DNA from 2 places in the Novosphingobium sp. SG720 genome. Region 1 is predicted to be linked to the other one. Evidence: riboswitches for the same ligand, from Rfam matches in the RefSeq annotation. Region 1 holds a riboswitch; the other holds the start of a gene.
What was found. Region 1 has a riboswitch for cobalamin ahead of FHW94_RS03235 (TonB-dependent receptor). Riboswitches for the same ligand answer to the same signal wherever they lie in the genome.
Positions count from the first base shown of each region.

Region 2: linked by a shared signal. The riboswitch ahead of cobW (cobalamin biosynthesis protein CobW) and the one ahead of FHW94_RS03235 (TonB-dependent receptor) in region 1 are both predicted to bind cobalamin.

Region 1 covers NZ_JAAZQN010000001.1:686,546-698,199, reverse strand. Annotated here, with positions in the region: gene FHW94_RS03250 (ABC transporter ATP-binding protein) at 1-458, opposite strand, end outside; gene FHW94_RS03245 (iron ABC transporter permease) at 470-1,465, opposite strand; gene FHW94_RS03240 (ABC transporter substrate-binding protein) at 1,462-2,394, opposite strand; gene FHW94_RS03235 (TonB-dependent receptor) at 2,433-4,310, opposite strand; cobalamin riboswitch at 4,419-4,617, opposite strand; gene FHW94_RS03230 (cell wall hydrolase) at 4,773-6,089, shown strand; gene FHW94_RS03225 (hypothetical protein) at 6,316-6,690, shown strand; gene mdh (malate dehydrogenase) at 6,987-7,949, shown strand; gene FHW94_RS03215 (2-oxoglutarate dehydrogenase E1 component) at 8,255-11,092, shown strand; gene odhB (2-oxoglutarate dehydrogenase complex dihydrolipoyllysine-residue succinyltransferase) at 11,139-11,654, shown strand, end outside.
Region 2 covers NZ_JAAZQN010000004.1:244,179-255,832, reverse strand. Annotated here, with positions in the region: gene cobM (precorrin-4 C(11)-methyltransferase) at 1-560, opposite strand, end outside; gene FHW94_RS15885 (cobalamin biosynthesis protein) at 557-934, opposite strand; gene cbiE (precorrin-6y C5,15-methyltransferase (decarboxylating) subunit CbiE) at 931-2,133, opposite strand; gene FHW94_RS15875 (cobalt-precorrin-6A reductase) at 2,132-2,893, shown strand; gene cobJ (precorrin-3B C(17)-methyltransferase) at 2,857-3,618, opposite strand; gene cobI (precorrin-2 C(20)-methyltransferase) at 3,615-4,346, opposite strand; gene FHW94_RS15860 (precorrin-8X methylmutase) at 4,343-4,972, opposite strand; gene FHW94_RS15855 (cobalamin biosynthesis protein CobG) at 4,956-6,098, opposite strand; gene cobN (cobaltochelatase subunit CobN) at 6,095-9,355, opposite strand; gene cobW (cobalamin biosynthesis protein CobW) at 9,367-10,404, opposite strand; cobalamin riboswitch at 10,597-10,820, opposite strand; gene FHW94_RS15840 (HoxN/HupN/NixA family nickel/cobalt transporter) at 10,890-11,654, opposite strand, start outside.

The DNA.
Region 1 (11,654 bases):
AAGACCCAGCGCGGCTGCCCGGCCAGCACACGGGCGAGCAGGGCGCGGGCGCGCTCCCCGCCCGAAAGCGTGCCCACCTCGCGTCCGGCCAAGGCATTGAGATCGAGTGCGTCGAGCGCGGCCATGGTGGCGGCAGCGTCCACCTTGGCCGGGGTGCGGTGCGGCAGGCGGCCCAGCCGCACCAGCGTTTCCACCGTCACGTTCCATGCCACTTCGCCGGCCTGGGGCAGATAGCCGATCGCCAAGGCCCGCTCGCGCCCAGTCAATTCGCCCAGGCGATGCTGGCCCAGGCACACGCGGCCCGCGTCAGGCTCTACCAGGCCGGCCAGGGCGGATAGCAGGGTGGACTTGCCCGCGCCGTTCGGCCCGCAGATCACCGTCAGGCGCCCGGGCGCAAGGCCTGCGCGCACTTCGCGCAGGCGGCCCACCACGGTCACGGCTTCGGCAACAAGTTCCATGCGCGCCCCTTTCAGGCGAGACCACGCCGCAGGCGCAGCAGGAGGTGCAGGAAGAACGGCGCGCCCAGCAGGCTGAGCGCGATGCCCAGGCGCAGTTCCCCGCCCGCCAGCGGCAGGCAGCGGCACAGCGCATCGGCGACCAGCAACAGCAGGGCACCGGCCAGCGCGCTGGGCAGCAGCAGGCTGGACGGGCGGCGATCGGTGAACGGGCGGACAATGTGCGGCACCATCAGCCCGACAAAGCCGATGACCCCGGCGGCCGAAACCCCGGCGCCCACCACCAGCCCGACGCCCAGCACCATCATCCAGCGCAAGGCCGCGGGATCGAGCCCCATCGACCGCGCGGCCAGTTCGCCCAGCGTCAACGCATCGAGCGAGGGCCCTGCCCGCCACAGCACGGCAAGGCCCAGCGCGGTGAGCGGCGCGGCCAGCGCGACATCGTGCCAACTGCGGTCGGTGAGCGCGCCCATCAGCCAGGTCACGATCTCGGTCAGGGCAAAGGGATTGGGCGCCAGGCTGATCGCCAGGCTGGTGAGCGCGCCGGCAAGGCTGGAAAGCATCATCCCCGCCAGGGTGAACAGCGCCACCCCGCCGGCCAGGCCGGTGCGCGGCCCCGAAGCGATCAGGGCGAGCAGGACCATGCCGCCCGCCGCGCCTGCCAGGGCCATAGCCGGTAGCGCGAAAGGCTGCACCGCAAAGCCCATGAACAACGACAATACAGCACCCAATGCAGCCAGCGGCGCCACCCCGAACAGGCCGGGATCGGCCAGCGGATTGCGCAAGTATCCCTGCATCGCCGCGCCTGACGCGCCCAGCCCGGCGCCCACCACCACCGCCAGCACCGCCCGCGGCAGGCGCAGTTGCGCCAGGATCACCGTGGCATTGGCACTGTATGGGGCCCCGGCCGGATCGAACGGATTGATCCACACCTGCCCCGCCATCAGGCACAGCGGAAACAGCAGCAGGAGCAGCGTGGCAAGCACCACGGGCAAAGCGGCTCGGTTCATTGCGGCCTACCCAAAGCTTTGTCCAACGCAGGGCCTTCCAGTTCGCGGCGCACCGCCACCAGCCGATCGAGCAGGCGCGGAATCGTGGGGCCACCGCAATAGATGAGATTGGGCGCGATCGGCGCGCGCGCGGTGTGCGTCAATGCGGCGAGCGCGGGGTGGAACAGCAGCCGGTCTTCGTCCGGGCCGGTGCCGGGCACGATCGTGCCCGGTGCCGGGCCCACCGCCAGGATCACGCGCGGCGGATCGGCCAGCATGCGCTCCAGCGGCAGGCGTTCGGATTGGCCCAGCCCGCGCTGCGCGCTGAAATTGGCAAAACCCGCCTGGCTCATCAGGTCAGAGACCAGCGTGTGCTGGCCCGGCACCAGCCCGCCCGGCTCCCACAACACGGCCGGAATGGGAACATGGCCGGGCGGCGGCGCAGCCTCTGCCACGGCGCGATCGATCTGCGCCAGCAGTGCCGCACCGCGCTCTGGATGGCCGGCCCAGGCGGCCAGGCTGCGGACCTGCGCGCGCGCCGCAGCCAGCGAATCGGCAATGCCCACCGTTTCCACGCGCAGCCCCATGCTGCGCAGCGCCGCCAGCGTGGCCGGATCGGCATAAGTGCTGGTCACCACCAGGTCGGGATGAAGCGCGACCACGCTTTCCACGGCGCCATCGGTGGACGGAAAGCGGCGCGCCTCGGCCACGTCCATCGAGGTTTGCGCAGGATCGCGGCTGTAGAAGGACAGCGCCAGAATCTGCGCGCGGTCGGCCACTTGCGCCAGCACCGCGTCGCTGCACGGGTTGAGCGAGACGATACGCGGCAGGGCACCTGCGCCATGCGCCGCCTCATCGGCCGGGGCAACCCGCGCGCATCCCACCAGAGCCAGGGCCAGCAGCGCAGGCAGGCGGCGGCAAGACAAGCGGGGCAGCACACGGCCGATCACGTCAAGGTCATTCCTTTCGCTGGTGCCGCGGCGCGCCATCAGTAGCGCAGGCGCACCCCGCCAAACACCGAACGACCCAGCGCGCCATAGCCCGCTGCAGTCACCAGCTGCCGATCGAACACGTTTTCCACCCGGCCGAACAGTTCGGCCTGATGAAGGATCGGCAGGCTGGCGCGCAACGTGGTGACGCTACCGCCCGACAGCTTGATCGAATTGGCCGCGTTGTCAAAGGTTTCGGATTGAAAACGGATATCCGCGGCCAGGGCCAGGCCGGCCCAGGGCGTGGTCCAGTCCAGCGAGGTGGTCAGCGCGTGGCGCGGACGGCGCGCCAGGTCCTTGCCGAACGTGGCCGCGCCAGGGGTGCGATCGGTCGCTTCGGTATAGGCATAGGCGATCTGCCCCTTGACCCCTGGGCTGAGCGTGGCGCCCACTTCCAGTTCGGCGCCCTGCGCGCGCGCCTTGCCCACGTTGTCATACACGCCATAGGCATGGCCGGTGCACAGCGCGCTTTCCACCATGTAGCACGAGACGTAGGTGATGAGGTTGCGCGTATCGCGGCGGAACAGCGTGAGCCCGGCGTGGAACGTGCCGTCGACGCTGGTATAGGCCAAGCCGGCATCATAGCTGCGGCTGCGTTCGGGATTGAGATTGGCGTTGCCGTAATCGGGCGAAAGCAGCTGGTAAAGCGTGGGCGCGCGGAAGCCTTCGCCATAGCTGGCGTTGAACCGCAGGCCGCGCAGCACTTCCACGGTGCCGTTGGCCCCCAGGCTCACGTTGCTGCCGAACTGGCTCTGTTCGTCATAACGCACGCCGCCGGCAAGGCTGGCCTTGGCACCGTACCAGCCGAGCATGGCATGGCCGCTGGTCAGGTGCGCGCGCTGTTGCGCGTCAAAAGTGCTGTCGAACCGGGTCCATTCGCGATCCGCGCCGAAATCGAGCGCGAAATCGGCCGGCAGCGCATAGCGGCCGTTGAGTTCCACCCGCTCGCTGCGGCCGTTGTAGCCGTATTCGAACGTGTCGTCTGCTCCGCCGGTATAATAGCGGCGGCGCGTGTCCGACAGGGCATATCCGGCGTCCAGCGTGAGGGCGCCGCCCGCGTAGTGCACCCCGGCACGGCCGAAGAACTGCCGGGTGGTGGTATATTCGGGGGTATCGCCGAAATTGAAATCGGCGTCATAGCCATCGATCTGGGTCTTGCCATCGGCATAGCGGGCGCTGGCCACCAGCGAAAGCGTGTCGGTCAGGTTGACGCGGCCCTTGCCGCCCACGCGCCACTGGTCATAGCCATCGCGTTCCGTGCCATTGGCCGCGGCCGAGACGCCATCGGTGGTGGCATAGCCGCCGCCCAGCGAGAAGGCATAGCGATCGCGCTTCACCCCGGCGACCGCCTCGGCATCATAGCTGCCGCGCGAGCCGGCCTCGGTCGAAGCTTCTGCGCCGTCGATCTCGCGCGTGGTCACCGCGATCACCCCGCCGATGGCCGAGCTGCCCCAGATGACCGAGTTGGAGCCGCGCAGCACTTCGATCCGTTCGATACCGCCGCTGGTCAGCGTGCCGAAATCGAACCCGCCCGAAGGCGCGGACGGGTCTTCCACCCGCACGCCATCGACCAGGACAAGGGTGTGCTGCCCTTCCCCGCCGCGCAGGCGCACGGCCGTCTGCGCGCCAAACCCGCCGGTGCGCGAATAGGTCAGCCCCGGCACGCGTTCGAGCACGCGGGTGATATCGACACCCTGGACCGCCTCGATCGTTTGCAGCGGCACGACGCTGATCGCCTGGCCGGTCTGGTCGAGCGACAGGGCGCTGCCGGTGGCCAGGACGGTGATTTCTGCGCCATCGGATGGTGCAGCTTCCTCGGCATGGGCAGGCATGGCCAGCACGAGTGTGGCGGCCAGCGCAAACAGCGAAGTCTTCATGGTCTTTTCCTCCCGGCCCATGGACAGTCTTGCCGTCCATGGCGCGAGGGTCCGCCGGGCCCCGGGCGGAAACTCGTCACGCTTGCGCCCGGTACACCCCGCCCGGCCGCGGAACGACCACACACCGGCAGGTTTCCTGGCTCATCCGAAGTCATCGCGACACGCCGGCCTTCCCAGCCCGCGTGGGGGCCAGTGGCGCACAAAGGGCGTGGCGCTCGTCCGGAAACAGTTGCGGGGGCAGCGCCGGCTTTGGTTCCGGCTTCCCTCTTAGCCCGCTTGCGCGGGCACCGGTGGCGTCTGCCGCGGCCGATAGCGCCCCCTGTACCATGGGGCAAGCCCGCGGCAGAATTTAACCAAGCGGTAGCGGGGTGTGCCTTATCGGGACGAAGCCATTTACCCCCGTGCATGGTTGCCGCGCAGCGACTAACGCACCATTGCAAGATCAGGCCCCTGCCCGCCCTTATGCCAGACCCGAGTCCCTTCACCGGCGCCACGCCCACCCTGCCACCCGAAGCGCTGATGCCGCCGCCGGGGCCGGAAGAGCGCGCGATGCTGGCGCAGCGGCGGCAGGCCGATGGCGCGTTGCTTCAGGCGCTGACCCTGGCCCCGGTGCGGCCACGCGATTTCGCCGCACGCATCCGCCGGCGCGACATGACATCGTGGCGGCACCAGCACCGCGCAGGCTCGCGCCTGGCAGAGCGCGCTGCCGGCATTGCCGCGATCGGCGCCCTTGGCCTGGTGCTGGGCGCGGTAGGTTGGGGATCGCCGGGGATCGATGCCGCGGCCGCACACGATCGCAACGGCCTGCAACCATTCGAGCGCGCGGGCGAAAGTTTCCCCGGCTCGGCATTCTATTACGTTTCGGCCCAGGACAGCGGCCTGCTGGCTCCGCAGGACGCCGCGCGCGCCTGGGACCGGCAGGTGGCCGCGATCCATGGCGACGCCGACGATGCGCCCACGCTTGCGGCCTGGGCGCGCAATCCCGCGGCACGGCCGCTGTTTGCCTCGGGCAGCGGCGAAGACCGCTGGCGCGCGCTGCAATGCCTGACCACCGCGATCTACTACGAAGCCGCTTCGGAACCCGATGCCGGCCAGCGCGCGGTGGCGCAAGTCGTGCTCAACCGCGTGGCACATCCCGCTTTTCCCAAGACCGTGTGCGGCGTGGTCTACCAGGGATCGGAACGGCCCGGCTGCCAGTTCAGCTTCGCGTGCGACGGCGCCATGGCGCGCCGCCCGGTGCAGCAGTTCTGGGACCGCGCGCGGCGCGTGGCCGCCGATGCCCTGGCCGGCAATGTCTTTGCCCCGGTTGGCCTCGCCACGCATTACCATACCAGCGCGGTGCACCCGCTGTGGGCAGACAAGCTTGCCTTCATCGGCACGATCGGGGCGCATCGCTTCTATCGTTGGGCCGGCACGGCCGGCCTGCCGGCTGCTTTCACCGGCACGTATCGCGGTGCAGAGCCGCTCGCCGCACCGCATCCGCGCAGCTGGGTGCCCGTCGCGGCGGATCTGGCCGATCCGCTGACGCTGGAAAAAGCGTTCGAGGAAGGCCGCATGGCCGCACTGGAGCGCACGACCGCCGGGCCGGGCGGTACGCCCCTGGCACAACCGGCGGGCACGGGCCTGCGTGCGGTCGATTCGCCCTTGCGCGGCACGGCACCGGCCGGCCCCGCGCTCTCGGGCACGCCCCTGCCCGGCGCGCCGAGCGGGCAACTGCGCCCCGAAGCGAGCGAGGCTTATGAAAACGCGGGCAAGTGGATTGCCCAGCCGCACGGCTGAACCCACGCGCCGCTGCGGCACGGCCACGCCGGGCCACTTCACTTCCACCGCCATGGCAGCATCAACGGGTCGTTTACCGTCTCGTCTCATCCCCTGTTAGCGCGCACCCCCTTAGAAGGACGGCAGAGCTGCTGCGGATTTCAGCCCGCTTGCCGCTTTCAACAAGGAAAAAGCCGAATTTACGCGAAATTTCGGTGTCGCAACGAACAATGGAGACCATCTGCGCATGCTGCGTTTCGCCCCTCGCTATGGCATGATCTCGCCCTGTCTCCGCCGGCCCGCCGGCCGGCCGGCCCATGCGGCCAACGACAATCCCGGCTGGGCCAGCCTGCGCCAGGCCAATGGCACCGCGCACGCTTCCCCGGGCCGGATGATGGCCGCGCGCGTGGCTGACAATCTTGCCGACGATGCCCTGCTAGCCCAGGCGCTGCGCCTGTTTGCCAGCCACGGCCACGCCGCCGCCGGGCAGGCTGCCGCAGCAGCCAAGGGCGCCGCCGTGGCGGGCGATCACGATGGCGCCGCCTGGTGGGCGCAAGTGTGCCACACGCTCGATCGCCGCAAGGGCCACGCCCTGGAACGGGAACTGGCCGGCTTGGCGTGAATTGCCCTGAAAGCCGGCCACCCGGTGCCGTTCTGGCGGGCGGGCACTGGCCTGCCTGTCGCATTCGTATGAACGGCCGATTTACGGTTTAATGCTATTGCGAACTCTTATCAAAGAAACCCGCAAATGCGGGGTTTTTTGCGGTTGCAATCCCTGCCGGGCAGGCCTACGTGCCCCTCCACTTGTCGGCAACCCTTCCCGTCTCGCGGGCGCGGGGGGACCTCCATCCGGGGGCTTGAGTCGGCAACGCTTGAACGCTTGTCCCGCGACGTCTCCGGGAAAGGACCGTAAAGCACATGGCACGCAAGAAGATCGCGCTGATCGGCGCGGGTAACATCGGTGGCACTCTGGCGCATCTGGCCGCGCAGAAGGAACTGGGCGACATCGTCCTGTTCGACGTGGTGGAAGGCGTTCCCCAGGGCAAGGCTCTCGATCTCTCGCAGTGCGGCCCCGTCGAAGGTTTCGACGCCAAGATCATCGGCACCAACGATTACAAGGACATCGCAGGCGCGGACGTCATCATCGTGACGGCCGGCGTGGCGCGTAAGCCCGGCATGAGCCGCGATGACCTGCTCGGCATCAACCTCAAGGTGATGAAGGCCGTGGGCGAAGGCATCCGCGACAACGCGCCCGACGCCTTTGTGATCTGCATCACCAACCCGCTCGACGCGATGGTCTGGGCGCTGCGCGAATTCTCCGGCCTGCCGCACAACAAGGTGGTGGGCATGGCCGGCGTGCTCGACTCGGCCCGCTTCAGCACCTTCCTGGCCTGGGAATTCGGCGTTTCGGTGCGCGACGTGAACTCGTTCGTGCTCGGCGGCCACGGTGACACCATGGTTCCGGTTGTGGAATATTCCACCGTTGCCGGCATCCCCGTCACCGACCTGGTCAAGATGGGCGCTTCCACCCAGGACAAGATCGACGCGATCGTGCAGCGCACCCGTTCGGGCGGCGGCGAGATCGTCGGCCTGCTCAAGACCGGTTCGGCGTTCTATGCCCCGGCCGCCTCGGGCATCGCCATGGCCGAAGCCTACCTGTCGGACCAGAAGCGCGTCCTGCCCTGCGCCGCCTATGTCGATGGCGCCTATGGCGTTGACGGCCTCTATGTCGGCGTGCCGGTGGTGATCGGTGCCGGCGGCGTGGAAAAGGTCATCGAAATCAACCTCGATGATGCCGCCAAGGCCAACCTGCAGGTTTCGGTCGACGCGGTGAAGGAACTTCTGGTGGCCTGCAAGGGTATCGATCCTTCGCTTGCCTGATTGAATGCTTGGCCCGCGGCTTGCCTTTCGGGGCGGCCACGGGCCTTGCACCGCACGTTATCGGCCAGGGCCGCCACGGTGGCGCTGGCAATACCCTTAAGGCCCTCTTCGGAGGGCGTTGACCGAACGCCATTAAGGATACCTGGCCCATCCACGCGCACCGCGCCGCAGATTGGCTGCCGATCCAAGCGATGGCGTCGGACAACCGATGACAGTCACAGACAGGCCGCCTTGGGTTTCGCGGTCTGCCTCATGCCTCTTTCCGAAGCCCCTCCCCTCCCCGGGGGCAAAGGAGTGAACTGACGATGGGACAAGAAGTGCACGAGTTCGAAGTCGATCCTTCACAGGATGCGCCGCAGCAAGGTCCATCCTGGCAATCGAAGCGCTGGCCGATTACCGACGCGCTGGCCGGCGATGATCTGACCCGTGCGCTCGATCCCATGGCGCTCAAGGTCGAAGTGGCCAAGGCTGCCAAGAAGGCCGGTGCCGCGCTCGACGAAGCGGCGCTGGAACAGGCCGCCAACGACAGCCTGCGCGTGATGCTGCTGGTGCGCACCTATCGCGTGCGTGGCCACCTTGCGGCCAACCTCGATCCGCTCGGCCTGTCCAAGCAGGACCTCCCGGCCGACCTCAGCCCCGAATACCACGGCTTCACGGCCAAGGACATGGATCGCAAGATCTACCTGGGCGGCACGCTGGGCCTGCAATGGGGCACCGTGCCCGAAGTGGTCGAGATCCTGCGTCGCAACTATTGCGGCAAGATCGGCCTGGAATACATGCACATCTCCGACGTGGAAGAGCGCAAGTTCCTGCAGGACCGCATCGAGGGCGGCGACAAGTCGATCGACTTCACGCCCGAAGGCAAGAAGGCGATCCTTTCGGCCGTGGTGCGCGGGGAACAGTACGAAAAGTTCCTCGGCAAGAAGTATGTCGGCACCAAGCGCTTCGGCCTTGACGGTGGCGAGTCGATGATCCCCGCGCTCGAAGCGGTGATCAAGTACGGCGGCCAGCGCGGCGTGAAGGAAATCATCTACGGCATGGCCCACCGCGGCCGCCTCAACATCCTCGCCAACGTGATGGCCAAGCCCTATCGCGTGATCTTCCACGAATTCTCGGGCGGCAGCGCCAATCCCGAAGACGTGGGCGGCTCGGGCGACGTGAAGTATCACCTGGGTACCAGCACCGACCGCGAGTTCGACGGCACCAAGGTGCACATGAGCCTGCTGCCCAACCCGTCGCACCTGGAAACGGTGGACCCCATCGTGCTGGGCAAGACCCTGGCGCAGCAGCAGTTCCGCGACGACGTGGGCCATGGCAAGCACAAGCAGGTCCTGCCGGTGCTGATCCACGGCGACGCGGCCTTTGCCGGCCAGGGCATCGTGTGGGAATGCTTCGGCTTTTCCGGCGTGGAAGGCTACAACACCGGCGGTTGCATCCACTTCATCATCAACAACCAGATCGGCTTCACCACCAGCCCGCAGTTCTCGCGCGGCTCGCCCTATCCCTCGGACGTGGCCAAGGGCGTCCAGGCGCCGATCATCCACGTCAACGGCGATGACCCCGAAGCGGTGACCTTTGCCTGCAAGCTGGCGATCGACTATCGCCAGCAGTTTGGCCGCGACATCGTGCTCGACATGTGGTGCTACCGCCGCTTTGGCCACAACGAAGGCGACGAGCCCTCGTTCACCCAGCCGCTGATGTACGCCCAGATCCGCAAGCACCCTGCGGTCTCGTCGCTTTATGCCGATCGCCTGGTAAGCGAAGGCGTGATCGACAAGAACTGGAAGGGCGAAGCCGAAGACCGCTTCACCGCCACGCTGGAAAGCGAGTTCGAAGCCGCCAAGAGCTACAAGGCCAACGAAGCCGACTGGTTCGGCGGCCGCTGGGCAGGCCTCAACAAGCCGGCCGACCCGGTCACCGCGCGCCGCAACGTGGCCACGGGCATCGAGCAGAAGCTGTTCGACAGCCTGGGCCGCACGCTGACCACGGTTCCCGAAAGCCTCACCGTCCACAAGACCTTGGGCCGCGTGCTCGATGCCAAGCGCGAGATGTTCGCGTCGGGCAACGGGTTCGATTGGGCCACGGCCGAAGCGCTCGCCTATGGCAGCCTCGTCACCGAAGGCTACAACGTGCGCCTTTCGGGCCAGGACTGCGGCCGCGGCACGTTCAGCCAGCGCCATGCCGTGTGGGTGGACCAGACCGACGAGCACAAGTACGTGCCGCTCGCCACGCTGCCCCATGGCCGCTTCGAAGTGCTCGACAGTCCGCTGTCGGAATATGGCGTGCTCGGCTTTGAATACGGCTATGCCAGCGCCGATCCCAAGACGCTGGTGCTGTGGGAAGCGCAGTTCGGTGACTTTGCCAACGGCGCGCAGATCGTGATCGACCAGTACGTGGCCGCTGCCGAAGCCAAGTGGCTGCGCGCCAACGGCCTCGTCATGCTGCTGCCGCACGGCTATGAAGGCCAGGGTCCGGAACACTCCTCCGCCCGTCTGGAGCGCTATCTCCAGCTCTGCGCCGAAGATAACCTGCAGGTGTGCAACATCACCAGCCCGGCCAACTACTTCCACGTGCTGCGCCGGCAGATGCACCGCTCGTTCCGCAAGCCGCTGATCATCATGACGCCCAAGTCGCTGCTGCGCCACCCGCTGGCCAAGTCGACCGCGGCCGATTTCATCGGCGAGGCACAGTTCAAGCGCATCCTGTCCGATCCTTCGGCACCCGAAGACAAGGACACCCGCCGCGTCGTGCTGTGCTCGGGTAAGGTGGCCTATGACCTGATCGAGGCGCGCGATGCCGCCGGGATCACCGACACCCAGATCATCCGGATCGAGCAGCTCTATCCCTTCCCGGGTGAGCCGCTGGCCCTGCGTCTTTCGCGCATGGCCAATCTGGAAGACGTGGTATGGTGCCAGGAAGAGCCGAAGAACAACGGTTCGTGGTTCTTTGCCGAGCCGCTGATCGAGGAATCGCTCAAGGCCGCCAAGGGCAAGGTTGCCCGCGCCCGCTATGCCGGCCGCGCCGCCTCTGCTTCGCCCGCCACGGGCCTGGCCAAGCGCCACGTTGCCGAGCAGGCCGCCCTGGTGGCCGATGCGCTGGCTCTGTCGGTGCGCGAGGAAATTCGCCGCAAGAAGAAGGCCTGACCCGGCCGTTTCGTCCACCTGAATTCTCCCCAAGGAACACCAAGTCATGTCCATCGAAGTCAAGGTTCCGACGCTCGGTGAAAGCGTCAGCGAAGCGACGGTCGGCCAGTGGCTGAAGAAGCCCGGTGAAGCGGTGGCTCTGGACGAGCCCATCGTCAGCCTCGAAACCGACAAGGTCGCCGTCGAAGTGCCCTCGCCCGTGGCCGGCGTGCTCGGCCAGATCCTGGTTGCCGAAGGCGAAACCGTCACGGTTGGCGCGCTGCTCGGCACCGTGGAAGACGGCGTGGCCGCAGCCGGCAACGGCCAGGTTGCCCCGCGCGAGGAAAAGCCGGTGCCGCCCGCATCCGACACGATCGCGCCGGCAACGCCTGCACCCGCGCCTGCCGCAGCCCCGGCTGCGCCGGCCGGTGACGATGCCGGTGCTGCCGCGCTCTCGCCGGCAGTGCGCCGCGCGGTGCTGGAGCACGGCATCGATCCTTCCACCGTCAAGGGCACCGGCAAGGACGGCCGCCTGACCAAGGAAGACGTGCTGGCCGCAGCCCAGGCCAAGGCCGCTTCGCCT
Region 2 (11,654 bases), on a different contig from region 1:
ACCGGGCAATCGGCGCCATATTCGGGCAGCAGATCGGCCACCACTTGCCCCAGATTGTGGATCGAGAGGTGAATGGCCAGCGTCGCCCCGGTTCGGGCAAAGGCCGCCAGGTTTTCACGCGGCGGCATGGCACTGGCGCGGCCGGGCGTGCGGGTAAGCACGAGCGACTGGCCCAACGCGGGCAGCGTCAGTTCCGCTTCCAGCGCGGCAGCGGCGGCGGCAAAGGCCGGCACGCCGGGGGTGATGGTGAAGGGAATGCGCAAGGCCCGCAGCGCGCGCAACTGCTCCCCCATGGCCGACCACACCGAAAGATCGCCCGAATGCAGCCGCGCCACATCATGCCCGGCGGAATGGGCAGCGGCGATTTCGGCCATGATCTGGTCAAGCGAAAGCGGCGCGGTGTTGATGATGTGCGCGCCGGGCGGGCAGTGATCGAGCACGGCGGCCGGCACCAGCGAGCCGGCATAGAGGCACACTGGGCAGGCCGCGATGCGATCCCGCCCGCGCAGGGTGAGCAGATCGGGCGCGCCGGGGCCGGCGCCGATGAAGTGGACGGTCATCGTTCTGTGCTTTCGGCAAGGGCGCAAGTGGCCAGGCGATCGGGCGAAATATGGCGCGCGCTCAGCAGGCGGGCATGGGGGCCAGCACCGGCCAGCGCGGCCGCTTCGGCAAGGCTGCCGATGCCGCGCGCATGCAGGCTGGCGGGCGATTGCGTGGGCGTGGCGCAACGGGCCAGCTGTTCGGGCGCGATCGGCAGCAGCGGCAGGCCGAGCGCCTGGGCGAGCGGGGCCAGCGCGGCGGCCTTGTCTGCCGCCGTGGCCAGATGGGTGACGGGCGGATGGCCTTGTTGCGCCAGGGCCAGGGCGGCGCGCAATGCGGCGGGCGTGGCAACGCCGCGAAAGCCGAAGCCGGCAACAATCGCATGGCCGATCATCGCACCGCGCTCCACTGCACCAGCGGATAGCGCGCTTTCCACCCGCGCCGGCTGCCCAGCGCGGTGGCATCGGCCAGTTCGATGCGCAGCAGGCTGCCACCGGCCTGCGCGTGCCACTGCGCCAGCAATGCTTCGGATTCCAGCGTGACGGCGTTGGCCACCACACGCGTGCCCTTGGGCAGGCACGCCCACAGCGCATCGAGCAGCGCCGGGTTCAGCCCGCCACCGATGAACACGGCATCGGGTGGCCGCCCATCGGGCAGGCAGGCCGGCGCGCGGCCGGTGATCACATGCAGGCGGTCCACCCCCAGCGCCATGGCATTGGCGCGCGCGCGATCGGCACGCAAGGGATCGGCCTCCACCGCCACCGCCCGGTTGGCCGGGTGGGCCAGCAGCCATTCGATGCCGATGGAGCCGGAACCCGCGCCGATGTCCCACAACAGCTCCCCCGCGCGCGGGGCCAAGGCGGCCAGCGTCAACGCGCGCACGGGCGCCTTGGTGATCTGGCCATCGGCGGCGAACAGCGCATCGGGGCGGCCCGCGGTGACCGGCATGGCCAGCCCGTCTCCCGCCACGGCCAGGCCCACCGCCACGGGATGGGCCACGTCTGCCAGGGCAAAGCCATCGGCGCGCACCTGCCGCACCCGTTCGCGCGGGCCGCCCAGCGCCTCCAGCACATGAAGCTGGGTTTCGCCAAACCCGGTGGCGACGAGATAGGCAGCCAGATCGGCCACGGCGGCGCCATCGCGCAGCAGCACAAGCGCGCGGGCGCCGGGCGCCAGATACGGGCGCAGGCGCGAGAGGGGCGCGGCGTGCAGGCCCAGGCACGCGCAATCCTGCAAGGCCCAGCCCAGCCGCGCCGCCGCCAGGGCAAACGTACCGGGCGCGGGATGGGCCACCCATTCGTGGGGCAAGAGATGCGCGGCCACACTGCTGCCTGCGCCGAACCAGAACGGATCCCCTGATGCCAGCATGGCCACACGCCGCCCGCGCAAGGCCAGAAGCCGTTCGATTCCGTCGGCAAATGGCACTGGCCATTCGATGACCCGCGCCGTAAGCGGGCCAGCCAGGGCGAGATGGCGCGGCGGGCCGATCACCACGTCTGCCCCGGCCAAGGCCGCGCGGGCGGCGGCGGAAAGGCCATCGCGGCCATCCTCGCCCATGCCGATGATGCTCAACCAGGGAGCCGGTTCAGACATGCCAGAGATCCTGATTCTGGGCGGCACGACCGAGGCGAGCGCGCTGGCGCAGCTGCTGGCCGCGCGGGGTCTGGCCGCCACGCTCAGCTATGCCGGGCGCACCCAGGCCCCGCGTGCGCAGCCGGTGCCGGTGCGCATCGGCGGGTTTGGCGGGGTGGAGGGGCTGGCCGCCTATCTGCGCGAACACGGCGTGACGCATCTGGTGGACGCGACCCATCCCTTTGCCGCGCAGATGAGCGCCCATGCCGTGGCGGCCGCGCAGGCCGCTGGCGTGCCGCTGATCGCCCTCACCCGCCCGGCCTGGCAGACGCAGCCGGGCGACGCCTGGACCCGCGTGGCCGATGTGGCCGGCGCGGTGGATGCCCTGGCCGGGCCGGCGCGGCGCGTGCTGCTGGCGCTGGGGCGGATGCATGTGGCAGCCTTTGCCGCGCAGGGGCAGCACCACTATGTGCTGCGCTTTGTCGACACGCCCGATGCGCCGCCGCCCCTGCCCGATCACACGCTGGTGGTCGATCGCGGGCCCTTCACCGTGGAGGGCGATATGGCCCTGCTGCAACGCCATGCCATCGGCCTGGTGGTGTGCAAGAACGCGGGCGGCAGCGGCGTGCAGGCCAAGCTGATCGCCGCGCGCGCGCTGGGCCTGCCGATGATCATGATCGACCGGCCAGACTTGCCCCCGCGCCACGAAGTGCACGATCCGCAAGCGGTGCTGGACTGGATCGCTCATGCCGCGGCCCCATCAAGGCTGCGCGGGGTGTAAAGCACCGGGCCAGTGGCGCGGGCGATCATGCGCGTCTGGCTCGATCCCACGATCACCACGGTGCGCATGTCGGCCATGTCGGGCTGCGCCTGCGCCAACGTGACGATGCGCAAGTGCTCCTCGGGCGTGGAGACGGCGCGGGCGAACAGGACGAGGCGCGCCGGGCCGCAGCATTCGCGCAGCACGGCCAGCGCGCGGGCAAACCCCTCGGGCCGCGCGCGCGAGCGGGGATTGTAGAACGCCATGGCGAAATCCGCCTCTGCCGCCAGACGCAGCCGCCGCTCGATCACCGCCCAGGGCTTGAGATTGTCGGACAGGTTGATCGCGCAGAAATCGTGGCCCAGCGGCGCCCCGGCGCGCGCGGCAGCGGCCAGCATCGCGGTGATCCCCGGCAGCACGCTGACCGGCACATCGGCCCAGCGCCGGGCATTTTCTTCCAGCACTTCACAGACGGCGGCCGCCATGGCGAAGACGCCGGGATCGCCCGAGGAAACCACCACTACCTGCCGGCCCTGCGCCGCCAGATCGAGCGCATGGGCGGCGCGTTCGCGCTCCACCCGGTTGTCCGACGGGTGCAGCGTGAGGCCGGGGCGCGGCGCCACGCGGGCAACATAGGGGATATAGCCGATCACGTCGGTCGCGGCATCGAGCGCGGCGCGCACCTGCGGCGTGACCATGGCCTCCTCGCCCGGACCAAGGCCGACGATGGCCAGCGTTCCGGTCATGGCCGGCGTCCCTGGCCGTGGATCAGCAGGATGGAGAAATAGGGCGTGACTTCGCTCGCCTCCATCAGTGGCGTCACCCGCTGGGCCGGCATGGCGGCATATTCCACCAGCCAGGCCGCACCCTCGCGCCCGGCAGCGGCCACGGCGCGGCGCAGCTTGGGCAGGTTGCGGCCGATCTTCATCACCACCAGCGCATCGGTATCGCGGATGCGGCGGGTGAGTTCGTCTTCGGGCAGCGTGGCCATGGCCACGGTCAACACATCGTCACCCCAGGTAATCGGCAGGCCGGTGGCGTTCCAGGCGCCGGCCATGCCGGTGATGCCGGGCACCACCTGCACCGGCACCTGGCCCGCCAGGCGGCTGTGCAGGTGCATGAACGAACCGTAGAAAAAGGGATCGCCTTCGCACAGCACGACCACGTCTTCCCCGGCGCGCGCCACGACGAGCAGCCGCGCCGTGCAGTCGGCATAGAATTCCGCCAGCATGGCGTTGTAGCGCGGGTCGCTGACCGGGATTTCGGTGGTGACGGGGTATTCTAGTGGAATTTCCACCACATCGGCGCGCAGCAGATCGGCGGCGATGCGGCGGGCCTGGCCGGGGCGGCCGGCCTTGCGGAAATAGGCGACATGGCGCGCGCCGCGCACCAGCCGGTCGGCCCGCACGCTGAGCAGGTCGGGGGCACCGGGACCGAGGCCGACGCCGTGGATCGTGCCGATAACGGCGCTCATTCCGCGTCGCTCGCCAAGGCGTTGATCGCGGCCACGGTGATCGCGCTGCCGCCCAGGCGCCCGTCCACCACGCAGCAGGGCACGCCCTGCCAGCCCCACAGCGCCGCCTTGGATTCGGCCGCGCCGACAAAGCCCACCGGGCAGCCGACAATCGCCGCCGGGCGCGGGCAGGCCGGGTCTTCCAGCATGTTCAGCAAATGGAACAGCGCGGTGGGCGCGTTGCCGATGGCCACCACGCTGCCGGCCAGATGCGGCCGCCACAATTCCAGCGCGGCGGCAGAGCGGGTGTTGCCCATGGCCTGCGCCAGCGCAGGCACCTGCGGATCGTGCAGCGTGCAGACCACGGCGTTGCCGGCCGGCAGGCGCGCACGGGTGATCCCTTCGGACACCATGCGTGCATCGCACAGGATCGGCGCCCCGGCGCGCAGCGCGGCGCGCGCGGCATCGTCAAAGCCAGCCGAAAAGCGGATGTGCCGGGCCAGGTCCACCATGCCGGCAGCGTGGATCATGCGCACCGCCACCGGCTCTTCACGCGGGGCAAAGCGCGCCAGATCGGCCTCTGCCCGGATCGTGGCGAAGGACTGGCGATAGATGGCCGCGCCATCCGTTTCATAGCTGTGCGGCATCGGTCAGCCTTTCGAAATGGGCGAGCAGGTCTTGCGCGCAAAGCGGTTCGCCGGTGGCAGTGCCGGCCGTGGCATCACGCGCCAGATCGAACCGGCCATCGGCGCGGCCGGTCAGGACATGGGCGGCAGGGCGGCTGGACGCGCAGCCCTTGGCGCAGCCAGAAACGTGGAGTGTGCCGCGCACCAGCGGCGCCAACGCCAGGGCAAGATCGCGCGTGGGCACATGGGCCTGCGGGCAAGCCGGCGCGCCGGGGCAGGCCTCCACCTGCAAGACCGGATCGGCAGGGTCGGCCATCAGGCCGGGGACCGGCCCAGCGCCGGCGCCCTCCACCACCATGACGCGCCACGGGGTCAGGCGTAGGGCCTGCGCACCGGGCACATCGAGCGCGGCGACAAGCGCGGCGGCATCCACCCGGCCGAATGGCGCGCCATGGGCCATGCCCAGCGCACCGGGACCGGGGCGCAGCGGCGCGGCGGACGCGGCCGGGGCTTCCTGCCCCGTGGCCCAGGCGGGCAGCGGCGTGGGGTGGCGAGCCATGCGCCCTGCCAAGCCGCTGTTTGCAAACCAGCGGGCCAGCGCGATCAGGCCATCGGCTTCCCGGCCCGGCACCAGTGCCACGCCCGTGGCGCGCCCGGCCGCGCGCAGGATCAGGCCACCGCCCACACCCCGCTCCACCCGGAAATCGCCCGGTTCGCCCAGCAGCATGGGCGCGGCGCCCGCGTCGATCACGAAACCCACCTTGCCCGGAAGTGCAGGCAGTTCGGGCAGGCGCGCCAGCAATTCCGTCGCCACGCGCGCGGTATCGTCGCCCATGATCCAATCGGGGGCGACCAGCACATTGGCGCGGCGCTCCGCCACCGGATCGGCGTCTACCAGTCCCAAGGCCAGCAAATCGTGCAGCGCGGCCTGCCAGCCGGCTTCGTCCAGCCCGCGCAGTTGCAGGTTGGCGCGGCGCGACAGGTCGATCAGGCCGTTGCCATGGCGCGCGGCCAGCCCGGCCAGCGCCAAAGCATGTTCCCGCGAAAGCCGGGCCAGGCGCGGCTTCACGCGCAGCAACAGACCATCGCCCGCCGCCATCGGGCGCCAGGCATCGGGGCACCAGCCGGCAATGCGAAAACCGCTCATGCCAAAAGCTCCGCCAGGATGGCGTTGCGCCGCGTGGGCCACAGGCCCGCCGCATGGAGCGCGGCAAAGCGCTGCTGCATCGCCGACAGCGCACCGGGATTGTCGCGTTCCAGAAACGCGCGCACTTCGGGCGTGCCCAGCGTGGCCTGGTAATAGAGGTCGATCAGGTGCGCTGGCACACTGCCGGGCGCCAGATGGGCAAAGGCGCCCAGGTGATCGAGCGTGGCGGCCAGTTCTGCCCCGCCGCGAAAGCCGTGGCGCATCATGCCGGCAATCCACCCCGGCTGCGCCGCGCGGGCGCGCACCACGCGGGCAACCTCTTCATTCAGGGTGCGCGCCACGGGCCGGGCGGGATCGCGATGATCGAGGTGATAGAGCGCCGCGTTGCCGCCCGCCACGCCTTGCGCGGCGGCAAAGCCGGCCTCGTGCGCGGCATAGTCCATGCTCAGCAGCAGGTCGGTTTCGGGCAAGTCCTGCGCATGGACAAAGGCATCGGCCGCCGCCACGCGGGCGCGCAGGCCGGCGGCATCCTCTTGCGCTGCATCGAGCGCGCGGGAAGAGGCAGCCAGCCAGGCTTCGCCAGCGGCACGGCGGCTGGCCGCGTCATAGGTTTCGGCCGCTTCACCCAGCCCCAGGCCATAGCGGCCCGGCGCCGGGCCATAGACGCGCGGCGCGGGCGCTTGCCCAGCGAAAGGGTTCCACTCGGCCGGCTCATCGCGCCCGCACAGCGCCCGCACCGCCTGGCCAAACAGCACGGGCAGCATGGGAAAGGCATCGCGAAACAGGCCCGAAACCCGCAGTGTCACGTCCAGGCGCGGATGGTCGAGCGTGGCCAAGGCCAAGATCTCCACGCCGGTCACCCGCTCGCTGGTACCGTCCCAGATCGGCGCCGCGCCCAGCAGGTGCAGCGCCATGGCAAAGTCTTCGCCACCCGTGCGCATCGTGGCCGATCCCCACAGGTTCACCACCAGCGCGCGCGGATAATCGCCATGGTCCTGCAAATGGCGGCGCACCAGTTCCTGCGCCATGGCCACCCCCTGCGCATGGGCGGCGCGGGTGGGCAGGCTGCGCGGATCGACGGCATAGAGATTGCGCCCGGTGGGCAAGACATCGGCCCGCCCGCGCCAGGGCGAACCCGCCGGCCCGGCCGCCACGCGCCGCCCGGCCAGGGCGGCCAGCAGGCCAGCGCGCTCTGCCGCGCCCTGGCTGCCGCGCCCGAACACGTGGAGGCCATCGCCATACTGACTGTCTTTCACGTCGCACACGAAGCGGTCGATCCGGGCGATGGCTTCGGCCGGGCTGGCATCGGGGCCGAGGCCCAGTTCGGTTTCCAGGCCCAGGCCTTGCGCCTCTGCCCGGATCGCGCCGATCAGCCGATCCCGCCGCGCGGGATCGAGGCCCACGGCCCCGGAAAATTCATCGAGCAGCGCCTCCACCCGCGCCAGGCCCGCGCCGCTTGCCACCCGCACCGGTGGGGGCGGCATGTGGCCCAGCGTGACCGCGCCGATGCGCCGCCGCGCCTGCGCCGCTTCGCCCGGATCGTTGACGATGAACGGATAGATCACCGGCAGATCGCCGATCAGCGCCTGGGGCCAGCATTCGTCGCCCAGCGCCACCGCCTTGCCCGGCAGCCATTCCAGCGTGCCATGCGCGCCCATGTGCACCAGCGCGTCCACGCCCTGTGCACGCAACCAGAGACAGAACGCCACATAGCCATGGCGCGGGCAGCGGGTGAGATCGTGATAGCCCTCGTCTCGTCCGGCCATGTCGCCGCGTTCGGGTTGCAGCGCGATCAGGGCATGGCCGGCGCGCAAGGCGGCAAAGTGGAATGCGCCGTCGCGCACCGCTGGCTCCGCCTCTGGAGCGCCCCAGCTTTGCGCCAGGTCTTGCTGCAAGGCGGGCGCCAGCTCTGCCAGCGCGGCACGATAGGCGGCCAGCGGCCAGGCCAGGGTTTCACCCGCCAGCCGCGCCGCCAGATCGCCCACTGGCGCGATGGCATAGCCGGCACCGGCCAGATCATCGAGAACGGCGGCTGTCGAAGCCAGCGCATCGAGACCCACCGCGTGGGCCATGGCATGGGCCTTGCCGGGATAAGTGGAGAGCACCAGGCCAACCTGGCGCTCTGCCGCCGGGCGCTGCGCCAGCGCGATCCACGCCGCCACGCGGCCGGCGATGGCGGCAATGCGCGCGGCATCGGGCACATGGACCTGGCGGGCAAAGCCCAGCGCGGCGTCCTGCGCCACGGCCTGCTTGAAACTGGCCACCCCGGCAAACACGCGCCCGTCGATTTCCGGCAGGACGACATGCATGGCGAGGTCTGCCGGCGCCAGGCCGCGCGCAGAGGCAGCCCAGCCCTCACGCGTGCCGGTGGCCAGCGCCACCTGGAACACCGGCGCGCCGGTCTGGTCGAGCGGGCTGTGCCCGGCCTCGTCCCGCGCGGAAAAGGCCGTGGCGTTGACGATGGCGGCGGGCCTGAGCCGGTTCAGCGCGGCTTCGACCAAGGCGCGCGATTGCGGCTCTTTCAACGACGTGACGTAAAGCCCCAGGGCGCCGATGCCGTGTGCCGCGAGGGCCGCGATCAGCGCGGCGATCGGCGCGCAATCCTGCGCCGCCAGGGTGGAGCGATAGAACACCACCAGCGCCAGGGGCTGGGCCGGATCGGCCTGCCAGGCCAGCGGATCGCAAAGGCCGCCCCGCGGGTGCCAGCCCCCGGCCATCGGCAGCGGCGGTTCCGCGATCGCAGCAGAGGCCCCAAGGCCCAGCCCGGCCTCTTGCGCCAGCAGGGCGAGCGCGGCAGCCATGCCTTGCGCGCCGCCCGCGTCGCACTGCCGCGCCAGTTCGCGCAACGGCGCCGCCTCCAGCGTCGAGGCGGCATCGAGCTGGGCATCGGCACGCCCATCTGCCGGCAAGACCGCCAGCGCGATGCCGCGTTCGCGGGCAAGTTGCGCCACCTGGGCCAGGCCATAGCGCCACCACGCCACCCCGCCGATCAGCCGGATGAGAATGCCGCGCGCGCCGGCGAGCGTGCGCTCCACATAAGTATCGACGGAAAGCGGATGTTCCAGCGCGGCCAGATTGGCCAGGCGCAGCGTGGGAAACGCCGGATCGCGCGCGCGCGCCAAGTGCCAGGCGGCGGCACAGGCAGCCAGGTCGCTGTCAGAGAAAGACAGCACGACCAGGTCTGCCGGGGCCTGCCCCAGGTCTTGCGGCACGGCGGTTTCTTCCAGGCCGTGGCTCTCGCGAAAGAGGACGTGCATCGCGCCTGCCCTCAGGCCAGCAGCGCCGCCCGGATCGCTTCCGGCTCCAGCCGCTCCCGCTCGGCAATCGCCACCAGTTGCCCGCTGCGCGGCTCGCCCGCCCGCCACGGCCGGTCATAGTGATGGCGCACGCGCGCGCCCACCGCCTGGACCAAAAGGCGCATCGGCTTGCCCGCCACCGCGACATGGCCTTTTACCCGCAGCACGCCATGCTCTGTCGCCAGGCGCGCGATGCGCGTGGCAAGGTCTGCCGGATCGGCGATTTCGCCCAAGGGCACCACGGTGCTGGCAAAATCGTCGTGCTCGTGATCGTCCGCGCCATCGTGGTGCGACGGGCGCGCGGCAATGTCGTCTTCGGCCGCCGCGTGCAGGCCCAAGATCACGCGCGGATCGGCGGCGCCTTCGGCCAAGTCGATCACTGGCACGGGGCGCGGCGCGGTTTGCGCGATCACCGCCCGCGCCTGCGCCAGCCCGTCCGGCCCGGCCAGATCGCCCTTGGTCAGCAGCACCATGTCGGCACAGGCAAGCTGGTCCTCGAACACTTCGGCCAGCGGGGTTTCGTGGGTCACGCCCGGATCGGCGGCGCGTTGCGCCTCAAGCGCCACCAGATCGGGGGCGAAGCGGCCGGCGGCCACGGCCTCGGCATCGGCCAAGGCCAGCACGCCATCGACGGTGATGCGGCTGCGGATCGCGGGCCAGTCGAACGCCTTGAGCAGCGGCTTGGGCAGCGCCAGGCCGGAAGTCTCGATCAGGATATGATCGGGCCGGGGATCGAGCGCGAGCAGGCGCTCTACCGTGGGAATGAAATCGTCGGCAACGGTGCAGCAGATGCAGCCATTGGCCAGCTCCACGATGTTTTCGGCCGGGCAATCGGGAATGGCGCAGGATTTGAGGATGTCTCCATCCACGCCCAGCGTGCCGAATTCGTTGACCACCACCGCCAGCCGGCGCCCGCCGGCGTTGCGGATCAAGTGGCTGATCAGCGTGGTCTTTCCCGCGCCCAGAAAGCCGGTCACGATAGTGACGGGCACTTTTGCCAGATCCGGCATGCACAAAACCCTTCCGCGCGCCAGCGACGGACAAAGGCAGGGCTTCACCGGAACGATCCGGCCGGGCGCGCGGCGGCGGGCCGGCGCACGAAGGCGCCCGCCACAACGCAAGCCCGTGCAGCCCAAGCCGCACAAGTCTTCGTCGCCCAGACGGAAGTGTTACCGTGCCCGGACCATCCCCTGGATCAAGGCAAGAGCGACCAGTGCGCCGGCAGGTCTCCTGGCTCGTGGGTCAGGGCTTGATGCACGCCTTCCCAGGCACTTGGTGCCCAGTGGCCGCCCCCGGCCAAAACCGGAGACAAAGTGCATCGCGCTCGCCACTTACAGTTGCAGGGACAGCTGCGGACTTGGGGCAAAGCCCCGCACCGCATTCCCGATTAAGCCCCTCTCGGGGCACCGACGCGATCTTTGCGAACGACGGGCCAGGCCCGTCCTTCGTGGCTGCATCTAGCCCAGTTCGAAAGCCAAGCCAACTGTCCTTGGCATCAGGATGGTTCTGCCACCTCGATCTCGTCCAGCCGTTGCCAGCGATAGATTGCCAGGCTGGCCAGCCAGCACAGCGCGAACAGGCCAATGATGGCAAAGCCCAGGCCATTGAAATTGCCGGCCAGATCGGCGGCCAGGCGAAAGGGCGCACTGCCCAGCCCCAGCTTCTGCCCGATCAGCGCGGCCGCCTCGATCCCGCCGATCACGATGGCCACCAGCGCGGAAACCAGCGTGATGGTGATATTGTAATAGAGCTTGCGGATGGGTTTGACGAAGGCCCACTCATAGGCGCCGAGCATGACCACGCCATCGATGGTATCGACCAGCGCCATCCCCGCCGCAAACAGCGCGGGCAGCACCAGCACGGTGCCCAGCGCCAGCCCGCTCGCCGCCTGGCTGGCCGAAAGGCCGAGCAGCGCCACTTCGGTGGCGGTGTCGAACCCCAGGCCGAACAGGAAGCCCAGCGGCGCCATGTGCCAGCTCTTGGTGACCAGGCGGAACATCGGGCGGAACAGGCGCGAGAGCAGCCCACGCCCAGCCAGCAGCAGGTCGAGGTCTTCCTCCACATAGGCGCCCCCTGCCCGCACATGGGCAAACGTGCGCCAGACGCCACGCAGGATGATCAGGTTCATCGCCGCGATGGTGAACAGGAACAGCGCCGAAACCGTGGTGGCGATCACGCCGCCCACCTCGCGCCAGGCACCAAACCGGGCGAGCGCCGTGGCGGTGAGCGCCACCGCCACCGAAGCGAGCGCGATGATCGC